DNA from 2 places in the Mammaliicoccus sp. D-M19 genome. Region 2 is predicted to be linked to the other one. Evidence: a T-box and tRNA genes for the amino acid it is inferred to sense, from the RefSeq annotation. Region 2 holds a T-box; the other holds one or more tRNA genes.

Region 1 (7,621 bases), on a different contig from region 2:
ATTCTACATCATTCGCACTAATGAGCCCTTTGCCTTCAGGTGTGTCAACTTCAATAAAAGGCTCATCTTTCTTAATAATAGGTAAAATCGTATTAAATGACAGAATTTGTTTCGTTGTAAAGTCTAAATTAAACAATGTCGTCTTAGGTACATTAACACGAAGGCGTGGATGTGTATCGTACGCCTTCATCTCACCTAATTGACTCGTCGGAATAAATCCTGGATATCCCTTTGGATTCTGTTTAGACGTTTGCTCTAAACAGATAACGTAACTCCAACCATCTTGTTCTTCTACTACTTCTACTTTTTCGCCATAAAGAATTTGCGTATCTATTCTACTATCTTCCGTAAAAGATAATTTCTGTTCTAAATTAAGTTCAAGTAACCAACGTTGAATATCTGCTGGATACATGATACCGTCTCTATCAATTTCTCTAGCTTTATCAAAGCTTCTCCATATTGTCCCGACATTTACTCTGCAATATTTAATCATGAGCTCACCTTCTTATATAAAGATTCACGATCTATTCCTAACCCTGTCCCTTCTGAAACGGTTACTTTAGCACCTTCATAAGTAATACCACCTTCAACTTGTCGCTCAACTACCATTAAAGGTGCATCAAAATCAACACGGTTCACTTGTTCTGCTGCTAAACTAAAATGTAAAGCCGCCGTTACAGATACATGTGTTTCCATCATACATCCAACCATGCAAGGTATCGCTTCACCTTTAGCAATATCATGTATCTTTAATGCTTGATGAATACCACCAGTCTTCATCAGTTTAATATTCCATATATTTGTTGCACCAACTTCTACAAGTCTCTGTGCATCATGTAAACTAAACAATCCTTCATCTACCATTAAAGGAATTTTGAATTCTTGAGATAGCTCACCTAGTACCTTATACTCATATCTTCCAACAGGTTGTTCGATGCTCTCAATATCCAAATCTGCTTCATCAAAATGTTTCAATGCATGACGCGCACCTTTTTCATCCCATGCTTGGTTTGCATCCGCACTTAAAATAACCTCACTCGGTAAAGTAGAACGTAATGCCTGTAATCTATTTAAATCTGTAGAGACATCATCTTTCCCCACTTTTATCTTCAAATGGTTAAAGCCATCTTCTACATATCTCAAACCATCTTCTACCATTTCATCAGCATCATTTAGACTCACGGTATAACAAGTTTCTAATGATTTATTTCCCGGGTTATGATTGATATATTGATATAAAGGCAATTCTGCTTCTTGAGCTAATAAGTCATAAAGCGCGATATCTATTGCAGCTTTGGCACTTGTATTACCTACGATGACTTGATGAATTTCATCTAGTAAGTCTTTCGTTAATGGTCGGTTAATTAATAGTGGCTTAAAGACCTCTTCAATCGCAGCTTCTATACCACCTTTTGTATCACCCGTAATAACATATGTAGGTACAGCTTCACCAACACCTATAACATCTTCATAATTCGTTTCAATAAATACATATATACTTTCAATCACTTCTACTGTTCTCAGTGCTGTTTTGAAAGGTTTCTTCAAAGGCGTTTCATATCTATAGTATTTTATATCTGTTATAAACATATAACTTCCCCTTTATTCTATAATTACACCTGACGCTATATTTAATACTTTATTGTCCACATCTAATGTAGCTTGCGTTCCAAACGGTATCGCAAAATGCGGCGTGCAATGTCCAATATTCAAATCATACACTGCCGGTTTATTTAATGGCGTTATAAAATCATCTAACACTTCTTTCATCGTTAAAGATTTCTTTGGATTTTTAGGCTCGCTATCTGTGAATGGCCCGAAAATAAATCCAGAAGCATCATTTAACTTGCCAGCAGATTTGAGTTGTTGTAAAAATCCGTCTACCTTATAAGGCACTTCACCAATATCTTCTATAAATAAAATTTTGCCCTTAGTATCGATTTCATATGGTGTTCCTAGACTTGAAACAAGTAAAGATAAACAACCACCAACAATTTCTCCTTCAACGCGGCCACCAACCAACGATTTAAACGTTAATTGATCTGTAGGATAAGACACAGCTTCACCATTAAATAACTGCTCAAAGCTTCCAATAGAAATCTCATTATAAGTATCTCCTATATCTGATGCGATCATAGGACCTTGAAATGTTACCAATCCCGTTTGTTGTCTAATAGCATTGTGTAAGCATGTAATATCACTATATCCCCATATAATTTTAGGATGTGCTTTTACAAGATTATAATCAATACGTTCTACAATTCTAGGTGTACCATAACCACCGCAAGCACATATTATGCCTTTCACTTCATCATCTTCTAACATGTCATGCAAACTATCTAATCGTTCATCATCCGTTCCCGCTAAATGACCATGAACGCGGTCTATATTTTTCGCTAGTTTAAACCGAATACCATATTTCTCTTCTAAAAGTTTCAACCCGTTCTTTAAATGCGTTTGGTTTGGCGGACTCGCTAATGCTACAACCCCCACCACATCTCCTCTATTTAATCCCTTTGCTTTCATTAAGACACGACCTTTTATCAGAATATTCTTATATTATAACAAAGTTGTTATCCTTTTGTGAAAACAAAAGAAATTGTCATAATCGCATGACGATATGAGGTTGGAATTAGGTTCGAGTGAGGTTGGAGTTAGTTTGGAGTCCGGTCCGAGTAACTGTCATTATTCGGAATTCTGGTAATTAGAATGCTGTAACTTCCATTATTTCGAATTCTGGTAGTTAGAACGCTGTATCTTCTATTATTTCGAATTCTGGTAATTAGATAGGCGCTCATTTACGGACATTTCTCAGAATTCTGTCCCTAACAGCACCTCTTATGGACATTTCTCAGAATTCTGTCCCTAACAACGCCTCTTACGGACACTTCTCAGAATTCTGTCCCTAACGTCACCCCTTAGAGACACTTCTCCGAATTATGTCCCTAACAACGCCCCTATATTTCCACCTACTATATTTTCACCGCAATATTCCACCCTGCAACTTAATCTCCACTCCGCTCCCAAATATACATCCAACCATTATATTTTTTCGCAACAAAAAAACACTGCCCACAAAAGTGGACAGTGTTCTTTATATATATAGTCTTGGATATTTAAAAAATAATGGCGGAGGAAGAGGGATTCGAACCCCCGCGAGCCGTTAAGCCCCTGTCGGTTTTCAAGACCGATCCCTTCAGCCGGACTTGGGTATTCCTCCAAATAAGACATTATTTATCTTATAACATGCCATTACTGATGTCAACAAAAATCACAAAATTTAAATTGTAATTTTTTTCTTTAAGGATTCATCTACAGCTTTTGCAACTGCACGCCCTTCTTTTATTGCCCAAACGACTAAACTTTGACCTTTTCTTGCATCTCCAGCTACAAATACTTTATCTTGATTTGTTCTGAAGTCTTTTTCATTTGCTATGATTTTGTTTCGTTCTGTCTTTAAGTTGAATGAATGTGGCACTAAATGTTCTGTACCTTCAAAACCGATTGATAATAGGACTAAATCTGCTGGCCAATGACGTTCTGTACCTTCTACAATGACCATTCCGTCTTCAGTTTCTTCTAACACTTGCGTATATAAACCGCGAATATTACCATTTTCATCAACATCATAACGCATTGTTTGAATACCATATGCTCTTGGTTCAAATCCGAACTTTTCACGATATTCTTTATGCGCATAGTCTAACTTGAAGATTGGCATTGGTAATGGCCATGATGTATTTTGTTCCATTTTATCTGTTAGTCTTACATATTTATTAAATTGAACGACTGATTTACAGTCATCTCTTAATGCTGTTGCTACGCAGTCAGCACCTGTATCACCCGCACCGATTACAATCACATTTTTACCTTTTGCTGTTATAGTTGGTTCGTCAATTTCTCCCATTTGTAATTGCGTTTGCTCTGTTAAATATTCCATCGCAAAATGTATACCGAAGCTCATACGTCCTTCTAATGGTAGGTCACGCCCTTTTTGTGAGCCTGTACAAACAATAATTGCATCATACTGTTCATCTAGTTCCTCTTTCGTGATGTCTTTCCCCACATTAACATCTGTTTTAAAGACGATACCCGCTTCTTCCATTAATTTCACACGACGTTCGATAACTTCTTTATCTAATTTCATACTTGGTATGCCGTACATAAGCAAACCACCTGGACGATGGTTACGCTCATATACAGTCACATTATAGCCAAGTAAATTTAATTCTTCTGCAGCTGTTAAGCCTGCTGGACCACTACCGATAATGGCTACTTTTTCTTCTAAGCGATGTTCTGGAAACTTAGGTTTCACAAGTCCCATATCATACGCTTCATCTATAATTGTACGTTCTATACCTTTGATAGCGACTGAATCATTATTAATCGCTAAGACACATGAAGATTCACATGGTGCAGGACATACACGACCTGTAAATTCAGGAAAGTTATTTGTTTCTGATAATCTTGCATATGCTTCTTCATAATCTTTGCGATACACTAAGTCATTCCATTCTGGTATATAGTTACCTATTGGACAACCTATTGTATCTCTACCGAATGATGAGCCTGTTTGACAAAATGGTGTTCCGCAATCCATACAACGCGCACCTTGTGTAGCTGCGTCTTCTTTAGTAAAACGTTGTTGGAATGCGTCATATCCTTTAATTCTATCTTTTAACGGCAACTCATCAAGTTGTTGCTTAGGATACTTCATAAAACCTTTAAATTCACCCATAATATGCCCTCCTTCTTAATATACCGAAGCCAGTTCTTCTTCATCACCAATAGATTTTCGATCATCAAAGAATGCATTTAACAGTGCATCTTCTTCGTTTTCTAATTTGTGTAGTGAAATCTTCTGCATCATGAGTTTGTAGTCTTTCGGAATCACTTTAACCACTTTGTCGACAATTGTGTCAAATGACGTTAGCACTGCTTTTGCTTTTTTACTATTTGTATATCGAACATGTTCTTCTAACATGTGTCTTAAATTCGCAATTTCATCTGGATCTTTTAATGTTTCAAACTCTAAAGTGTCAAGTTCATTATCTTTTTTGAATGCTTCAACATCTGTTGGCAATGCGTAACATACACCACCACTCATACCTTGACCGAAGTTACGCCCTACATCACCTAAAATGACGACACGTCCACCAGTCATGTATTCTAAACCGTGGTCGCCAACACCTTCAACAACGACGTTAACGCCACTATTTCTTACACAGAAACGTTCCCCAGCTCTACCGTTAATATAAGATGTTCCACTTGTCGCACCGTAGAAACAAACGTTACCGACGATGATATTGTCTTCTCTATCTTCGTTAGGTGCATTTAAGATCAATTTACCTCCAGATAAACCTTTACCAAAGTAATCGTTAGCGTCACCAGTATGATGTAACGTCATACCTTTAGGCGTGAATGCACCATAACTTTGTCCAGCATGTTTAAACGTCTTAACACTTATTGTATCTTCTGGTAAACCAGGTTCACCATGCACTTCTGTAATATAACTACCTGTAATAACACCAACATCTCTTTCAGTATTTCGAACGTTATAACTACCAACAAATTTTTCACCATGATCAATTGATGCTTTTGCATCTTCATATAATTTCGTTAAGTCGAATCCAACATCAAGGTGATGATTTTGATTCATAGAGCGGTATCTTTCACCTTCATTTACAAATAAAAGTGCCTCTAAATCAAGTTCTCTCGCTTTAGGGTGAGAGTAATATCTGTTTGATACTGATAACAAGTCCGTTCTACCTACAAGTTCGTCCATTGTTTTTAAGCCTAATGAAGCTAGAATTTCTCTTATTTCCTCGGCAATAAAATACATGAAGTTTACGATGTGATCTGCTTTACCTGTATATAATTTTCGTAAGTCGCCATTTTGAGTCGCAATACCAACTGGGCATGTATCTTTATGGCATACTCTCATCATAATACAGCCAAGCACGACTAAAGGTGCTGTCGCAAATGCAAACTCTTCTGCACCTAACGCACAAGCGAGTGCAACGTCACGACCAGTCATTAATTTACCATCTGTTTCTAACGTTACACGTGAACGAAGACCGTTTAACATAAGCGTTTGATGTGTTTCAGATAAACCAATCTCCCACGGTAACCCAGCATGTTGAATACTCGTCTTAGGTGATGCACCTGTACCGCCGTCATATCCACTGATGACAATCTTGTCGGCAAAAGCTTTAGCAACACCTGCTGCAATTGTACCTACACCAGATTTAGAAACGAGCTTAACACTGATGTCTGCTTTTCTATTTGCATTCTTTAAGTCATGAATCAATTGTGCTAAGTCCTCAATAGAATATATATCATGGTGAGGTGGTGGTGAAATTAATCCGACACCCGGTGTTGAACCACGTACTTCAGCTACCCAAGGATAAACTTTTGTACCAGGTAATTGTCCACCTTCACCAGGTTTAGCACCTTGTGCGACTTTAATTTGAATTTCTTTAGCGTGTTGTAAGTAATCGCTCGTTACACCAAAGCGACCTGATGCGACTTGTTTAATAGCACTCATATAATTTGTGCCATCCGGCTTAATAATAAAGCGTTCTGGATTTTCTCCACCTTCACCACTATTACTACGTCCACCAATTCTATTCATCGCTTCTGCTAAAGTTTGATGCGCTTCTTGAGAAATAGAACCGAAGCTCATCGCACCTGTCTTAAAGCGTTTCACAATTTGGTCAGCAGATTCTACATCTTTTAAATCAATTGCGCGATTTGATTTAAAATCAAGTAAGTTTCTTAAGTGACTCATACGTTCACTATCTGCAGCTTCAGAATACTCTTTAAACATTTCAAAATTATTATCTCTACATGCATGTTGTAATAAATGAATTGTTTTAGGATTGAATGCATGATATTCACCTTGTTGACGCCATTGGAAAGTACTACCTGAATTTAAATATTTAATCTGTTCAGACTGTCTAGCTTTATTCTCTTTATCAATCGTATCAATTGATATACCAGAAAGTTTAGACGGTGTACCTGTAAAGTATTGATCGATAACATCTTTACCTAATCCAATTGCTTCAAAGATTTGTGCACCTTGATAACTTTGAACAGTTGAAATACCCATTTTAGCCATTACTTTAATCACACCAGCTGATAACGTTTGACTAAACGTATCAATATTCTGTTCAACTGTACCTTCAAGACGTCCCGCAGCAGTTAAATCTTCAATCGTATAATGTGCTAAGTATGGCACAACAGCATTGGCACCATAACCTATTAATGTAGCTAAATGATGTACTTCACGACACTCACCAGAATAAGCCACAATACTTGTATCTAAACGTTGACCCGTTCTAATCAAGTGTTGATGAATGTGACTAACCGCTAATAATATCGGCATTGCAAACGCCGCTTCTAAATCTTCAACAGACTCATCTTCTAAGACAATAATCTCAGCACCATTTTTAACGGCTTTCGATACAGTTTGTCCTAAGTCATCTAACGCTTCTTTAAGTGAACCTGTGTAAGTCGTCGGAATCACCGCAACATTAAATTCACTATCCTGAATTTGCTCAAGTTGCGCTTTCGATAATACTGGATGATTTAACTGAATTCTTCTCGTGTTATCTTGATG
Region 2 (7,621 bases):
TTAGTATATCAAATATAAAAAGTATATTCAAGCATTAAATCAAAAAAAGAGTAACCAATATATGATTACCCTTTTTGTGAGATTTAACTCACTTATAATTCAATTGTTTTTAAGCCGCCCATAAATGGTACTAATACTTCAGGTACAGTGATTGTACCGTCTTCATTTTGGTAGTTTTCAACGATTGCAGCAAATGTACGACCTACTGCTAATCCACTTCCGTTTAGTGTGTGTACGTATTCTGGTTTCGCATCTTTGCTTCGTTTAAATCTTATATTTGCTCTTCGTGCTTGGAAATCTGTCATATTTGAACATGAACTGATTTCTTTATAATCGTTGTAACTTGGTAGCCATACTTCTATATCATATGTTTTAGAACTTCCAAATCCAATATCCCCTGTACATAAGTTCACAGTTCTGTATGGTAATTCTAAAGCTTGTAAAATATTTTCAGCGTGTTGAGTTAATTCTTCTAGTGCTTTAAATGAATCTTCAGGTCTTTCATATCTCACCATTTCAACTTTATTAAATTGGTGTAATCTAATTAAACCTCTTGTATCTCTACCTGCTGATCCAGCTTCGCTTCTGAAACATGCAGATTGCCCTGTAAATTTAATTGGGAATTGTTCATCTTGTAACACTTCATCACGATAGAAGTTTGTTAAAGGTACTTCAGCAGTTGGAATTGTATATAATCCTTCTTTTTCTACTTTAAATAAATCTTCTTCAAATTTAGGCAATTGGCTAGTACCAAACATAGAATCTGCGTTTACAAGTTGAGGCACCATCATTTCAGTATAACCATGTTGCGTTGTATGCATTGTTACCATGAAGTTCATAAGTGCTCTTTCAAGTTGTGCACCTTTGCCTGTTAAGAATACGAAGCGTGCACCTGATACTTTAGCAGCTCTTTCAAAGTCTGCCATCTTAAGATTTTCAACTAAATCCCAGTGCGCTTTAGATTCAAAATCAAATTGACGTGGTGTACCCCATTTACGTACTTCTACATTATCATCTTCATCTTTACCGACTGGTGTTTCATCACTAATTAAATTAGGAATTCTTACTAATCTGTACGTAACATCTTCATTTAATTGATTTAAATTTTGGTCGATTTCTTTAATTTGATCGCCAACTTGACGCATTTCTAAAATAACATCGTCTGCATTTTCTTTATTGCGTTTCTTCTGCGCAATTTCACCGCTTACTTTATTACGACGTGATTTAAGTTCTTCTGTTTGAGCAATGAGTTCACGGCGTTTTTTGTCTAATTCTAAAATTTCATCGATGACCTTTGGATCGTCACCTCTTTTGGCTACTTTATCTTTAACAAATTCCGGTTCAGACCTAATTAATCTTATGTCTAACATAATATTTCCTCCCTCTTATACTATAATTGTTTAAGAAAAAAGCACCACGTTCCTCGTTGTTACACAAGGGACGTGGTGCTTACGCGTTGCCACCCTATTTAACAGTTATTAAAAACTGCACTCTAAGTCATATAACGGTTTCTACCGATTGTTCTTCTTAAAAGGATAGATTCGTTTAAGTTTCATGACTTGTTTACACCAACCACAAGCTCTCTATACATGTACGCTTAAATTACTTATTCCTAAACAATATAGTTATTAAATTAACATAAATATATCAAATTGATATCATATTTTCAAGCTATACTTATGATTCAGTCAAGAGACCTGTGTTTTCATAGACTTTTTTGCCGTTAATGATGACTGTTTCGGCATGATTTACACCGTAATGATATGGTAAATATTCATGGTTTGGAATATCCCATACAACTACATCAGCTTGATCGCCAACTTCAAGTGTACCTGCTTCTGCATCAATTGCTTTAGCTGCATTAACTGTAACAGCATTCCAAATTTCATTAGGCGTAAGCTTAAGCTTTAATGCCGCAATACTCATTACAAGTTGAAGATTGTCCGTAACACAGCTACCTGGATTGAAGTCTGTCGCAATTGCAACAGCACCATTATGATCAATCATACCTCTTGCATCTGCATATTGATCTTTACCTAAATAGAACGTTGTGCCTGGCAATAATACAGCTACAGTGGCACTGTCTTTTAACGCTGCCTTATCTTCTTCACTAGAAGCTACGAGATGGTCTGCAGATATTGCACCTTCATCTATCGCTAACCCTAGTCCACCAAGTGGATCGATTTCATCAGCATGAATTTTAACTTTTAAACCTTTATCTTTTGCTGCTTGCATATAACGTCTTGATTCATCAATTGTGAACACACCTGTTTCACAGAAGATATCCGCGAAGTCAGCTTTATCTTTCACATCATCTAATAAATCAATCATTTCTTGTAAGAATGTTGCATTGTCTTTCGCATCTTTAGGCACTGCGTGTGGTCCTAAAAATGTATGTTTCATTCGAATCGGTAAGTCTTGCGCTAATTGATGTGCCACATTTAATTGTTTTAATTCAGTTGCTTTATCTAAACCGTAACCACTTTTAGCTTCTACAGTTGTCGTACCGAATTGAATCATTCTAATAATTTCTTTTTTAGATTTTTCGTATAGTGTTTCTTCACTTGATTCACGAGTCGCTTCAACCGTACTTAAAATACCGCCACCTTGTTTCAAGATATCAAGATAACTTACCCCTTGTTGTTTAAGTGCCATTTCATGTTCTCTAGATCCACCAAACACTAAGTGTGTATGTGCGTCTACTAAGCCTGGTGATACGACTTTATGAGTGGCATCAATGACTTCTTTAGCTTCAAATTCTTCAGTATGATCACCTGCATAAACGACTTTACCTTCATTTATAACAACTGTGCCATTCTTGATAATATTTAATTCATTTAAAGCTTTCCCTTTAAGAGGTCCGTCAGTTTTCTTCGGTAAAATTAATTCGCCTATATTTTGGATTATGATATCATTCATGGTTATCTTTCTCCTTTAACATTGGAATATCTACGTTTCTTTCTTTTGCAGTATCAATTGCAATGTCATATCCTGCATCAGCATGTCTTGCTACACCCATACCTGGATCAGTTGTTAATACTCTGCCTAGTCTTCTATCAGCGCGTTCACTACCGTCTGCTACAACGACCATACCAGCGTGTAATGAGTATCCCATACCTACACCGCCACCATGGTGAACTGAAATCCAAGAACCACCTGCAGCTGTGTTTACAAGTGCATTTAAGATTGCCCAGTCACCTACAGCATCTGATCCGTCTTTCATTGATTCTGTTTCTCTATTTGGTGATGCTACTGAACCTGAATCTAAGTGGTCACGTCCAATAACGATTGGTGCTGATATTTCACCTTTTCTAACAAGTTCATTTAATGCTAATCCCATTTTTGCACGTTCGCCGTAACCAAGCCATGCAATTCTTGAAGGTAAGCCTTGGAAAGCAATTTTTTCACTTGCCATATCCAACCAGCGCATTAATTTTTCGTCTTCAGGGAAGAGTTCGCGCATTAATTCGTCTGCTCTTTCAATATCTTTAGGGTCGCCACTTAAAGCAGCAAATCTAAATGGTCCTTTACCTTCACAGAATAATGGACGGATATATGCAGGTACAAATCCTGGGAAATCAAATGCATTTTCTAAACCTTCATCAAATGCTACTTGTCTAATATTATTACCATAGTCAAATGCAACAGCACCATTTTTTTGGAATAATAACATTGCTTCTACATGTTTTCTCATAGATGCTGAAGACAATTCTACGTATTTTTTAGGGTCACTTTCACGAAGTTTATCCGCTTCTTCAAGTGAATATCCTTCAGGCACATAACCGTTTAATGGATCATGTGCAGAAGTTTGGTCAGTCACGATATCAATTTTAAATCCCCTATTTAAGATTTCATGATGAATTTCAGCAGCATTACCTACTAAACCTATTGATAAAGGTTTACCCGCTTTTTTAGCTTCTTCTGCTTTTTCTAAAGCTTCATCTAATGAATCTGTCATAACATCGCAATATCTTGTTTCGATACGTTTTTCAATTCTAGACGGATCGACGTCTACACAGATAGCGACCCCACCATTCATCGTTACAGCTAATGGTTGCGCACCACCCATACCGCCTAATCCAGCTGTTAACGTAATCGTACCTTTTAATGATCCTCCAAAATGCTGGTTCGCACATTCAGCAAACGTCTCGTAAGTACCTTGAACAATACCTTGAGAACCGATATAAATCCAGCTTCCAGCAGTCATTTGACCGTACATCATAAGCCCTTTTTTATCTAATTCATGGAAATGTTCCCAGTTAGCCCATTTAGGTACTAATACAGAGTTTGATAATAATACACGAGGTGCTTCTTCATGCGTTTTGAAAACAGCAACTGGCTTACCAGATTGAACAAGCATCGTTTCATCATTCTCTAATCTTCTTAACGTATCAACAATCGCGTCGAAACTTTCCCAGTTACGCGCAGCTTTACCAATACCACCATATACAACTAACTTCTCAGGATGTTCCGCAACCTCAGGATCAAGGTTGTTGTATAACATTCTTAGAACCGCTTCTTGTTCCCAACCTTTACACTCAATTTCTAAACCTTTTTTCGCTTTAATTGCTCTAGACATATCTCATTTCCCCTTTTCTAAAATATTAATAAACTAAATGGTATTGCAATTAATAAAGTAAGTGCAACACGGATAAACCAAATCACTACTAACTTCCATATTGGAATTTTGATATCTGTTGCTAAAATACAAGGTACCAAAGCAGAGAAGAATATAATTGCTGAGATACTTGTAATTGCTGTAACAAACTTCACTTCAATTGATGCTTTAACAACTAGAAGAGAAGGTAAAAACATTTCTATAATTGAAATCGTTGAAGCTTTTGCTAATAACGGTTTATCATCTATTGGAAAAATATAAATAAATGGATAAAATATATAACTTAGCCAATCAATAATAGGTGTGAAATTAGCTAATACTAAACCTAGAAATCCGATTGATAGGATAGAGGGTAGTATAGCCATTGTCATCTCTATACCATCTTTTAAATTGGTCATGATATTTTTAAATAATGTTAATGATTGGTGTGATTGTCTTTTTGCTTCTGTATAAGCTGTTTTAATATAACTACCTTGGACTTTTACTTCTTTTTGACCTTCTTGGTTATTGTAATATGCTTCCGATTCTCTTGAAATCGGTGGTAAATGTGCAGAAATTGCAGTCACAGCAAATGTAATAACTAATGTCGACCAAAAGAATAAATTCCACATATCCATTATATTTAGTGTCCTTGCGACAATTACCATAAATGTTGCTGACACTGTAGAAAATCCAGTCGCAATGATAACTGCTTCTTTCTTGTTATACATGCCATCTTTATACACTCTATTTGTGATCAATAAGCCTAATGAGTAACTTCCAACGAATGAAGCTACTGCATCAACAGCAGACTTTCCAGGTGTCTTAAATATTGGTCTCATAATAGGTTGCATAAAGACCCCAATAAATTCTAAGAGTCCATAACCTACTAAAAATGATAATGCAATGGCACCTACAGGAATCAATATACTTAGTGGTAACATTAACTTTTCAAATAAGAATGGCCCATAGTTAGGCTGAAATAATAGTTTCGGTCCTATATTAAAGACGTACATACACCCTATTATTGCACCGATGATTTTCACGACAACTAAAATAAAATCTGTCACTGACTTTTTAAAATCCATTCTTATGATAGGTAATATTGCGCCAATTAATATAATGATTAAAGCATAATAAGCAGTATATCCTCCTAATAATGAACGCAATGATAAATGTATATGGTCTACTAGTATCGTATTATTCTTACCAATCGTTATAGGAACAAAAAATAATATAATTCCTAATAAACTAAATACATAAAACCTCCACATATCCTTACCTTTGTTGTTTAGTTGTTGATTATTCATCACAAAACCCCTTTGTTTGTTAAATGATTATCTTAAATATTCACAAACTTTCTCTATATCATGATGGAATACTCTATCTTGTGTTATTGAAGGAACAATCGCTCTTAATTCATCGTATTTCTCTTTTGTCTTAGGCGACAGTTTCTCTACCCCTTTAATTTCTACAGCTTGTAAAGCGATGATACACTCTATTGAAATGACTCTTCTTACATTTTGGATTATCTGATAAGCATGCCTAGCACCAATCGTTCCCATTGATACATGGTCCTCTTGGTTTGCAGATGATGGTATTGAATCAACGCTTGCTGGATGTGCTAATGTCTTATTCTCTGAAACGAGTGATGCTGCTGCATATTGCATAATCATAGCACCACTTTGTAATCCTGGCTCTGGACTTAAGAATGCTGGTAAGCCTCCATTGAGTTGTGGATTAACTAATCTTTCAAGTCTTCTTTCTGATACATTCGCTAACTCAGCGACACCTATTTTTAAGAAATCAACGGCAAATGCAATGGGTTGCCCGTGGAAGTTACCACCTGATATTACAAGAGTTTCATCATCATTATCAAAAATCAACGGATTATCATTAGCTGCATTCATTTCAAATTCTAATTTTTCTTTTACATAATTCAGTACTTGGAAGCTTGCACCGTGAATTTGAGGTATACATCTCAATGTGTATGCATCTTGCACGCGCACTTCACCTTGTTTAGTTGTTAATTTAGAACCTTCTAACCAATTTCTCATACGCTCTGCTACTTCAACTTGTTCGTTAAAGTTTCTTACGATATGCACATGTTCATCATATGCGTCTACAATACCGTTCAGTGCTTGATGCGTTAAAGCAGCAATCCATTCTGCATGATGCGCAATATTTTCAGCTTCAATATATGCAATCACACCTTGAGATGTCATAGCTTGTGTACCGTTTATAAGGGCTAATCCTTCTTTTGCTTGTAATGAGTGTGGCTCTAATCCTACTTCGTGTAAGACTTCTTTCGCATTTCTTGTTTCACCTTTATAATGGACATCTCCTTCGCCAATTAAGGCTAAAGCTAAATGAGATAATGGCGCTAAATCTCCTGAAGCACCTAATGATCCTTGCTCAGGTATGACAGGGATAATTCTTCGATTAATAAATTCTACAAGTAACGCTACAAGTTGCTCAGTAACACCTGAATGTCCTTTTAACATAGTATTTAACCTTAAAACCATCATGATTAATGACACATTATCAGGAAATGGTTTACCTGTACCACAAGAATGAGAACGAATTAAATTGACTTGTAAATCGTTATATTTTTCTTGTTCTATTAGCACATCACTAAATAATCCGAAACCAGTCGTAATACCATAAATCGTTTCTTTATTTTTAATGATTTTTTCAACTGTTTCACGACTTTTTCTGACATTAACTAATGCCTCTTCTGAAATGGATATTTGACCATTTTCTTTTAAGAATTGTTTAATGTCTTGAATTGTTAATTCTTTACCATTCAATACTAAATTCACTGAAAACACTCCTTTTTAGGACACAAAAAATACAACAAACCTAAATTTGTTGCACCTTTCTTCTATCTAGTATCTAATAGGTGTTTCTATGTCTTATATATGATTAATACCTAATCCAATTGTTTCATGCTCTTTACCTTTAATAGGTGCGCCGATTGTGCCATATAAACTCACAGCTATCCATTCACCTTCTGTTTTATCT

What was found. A T-box is a leader RNA that pairs with one kind of tRNA and senses whether it is charged. The one in region 2 lies ahead of serS (serine--tRNA ligase), so its partner is inferred to be a tRNA-Ser.
Region 1: it has a tRNA-Ser gene. The T-box ahead of serS (serine--tRNA ligase) is inferred to sense a tRNA for this amino acid. The anticodon was not compared.

The regions. Positions count from the first base shown of each region.
Region 1 covers NZ_JAJNHW010000011.1:59,474-67,094, reverse strand. The annotation lists gene LQ675_RS14370 (C40 family peptidase) at 1-493, opposite strand, end outside; gene LQ675_RS14365 (dipeptide epimerase) at 490-1,590, opposite strand; gene LQ675_RS14360 (S66 peptidase family protein) at 1,603-2,526, opposite strand; tRNA gene LQ675_RS14355 (tRNA-Ser) at 3,128-3,220, opposite strand; gene LQ675_RS14350 (glutamate synthase subunit beta) at 3,281-4,738, opposite strand; gene gltB (glutamate synthase large subunit) at 4,754-7,621, opposite strand, start outside.
Region 2 covers NZ_JAJNHW010000009.1:59,149-66,769, reverse strand. The annotation lists gene serS (serine--tRNA ligase) at 93-1,370, opposite strand; T-box leader at 1,434-1,629, opposite strand; gene hutI (imidazolonepropionase) at 1,678-2,919, opposite strand; gene hutU (urocanate hydratase) at 2,912-4,579, opposite strand; gene LQ675_RS13225 (YjiH family protein) at 4,597-5,907, opposite strand; gene hutH (histidine ammonia-lyase) at 5,935-7,419, opposite strand; gene hutP (hut operon transcriptional regulator HutP) at 7,513-7,621, opposite strand, start outside.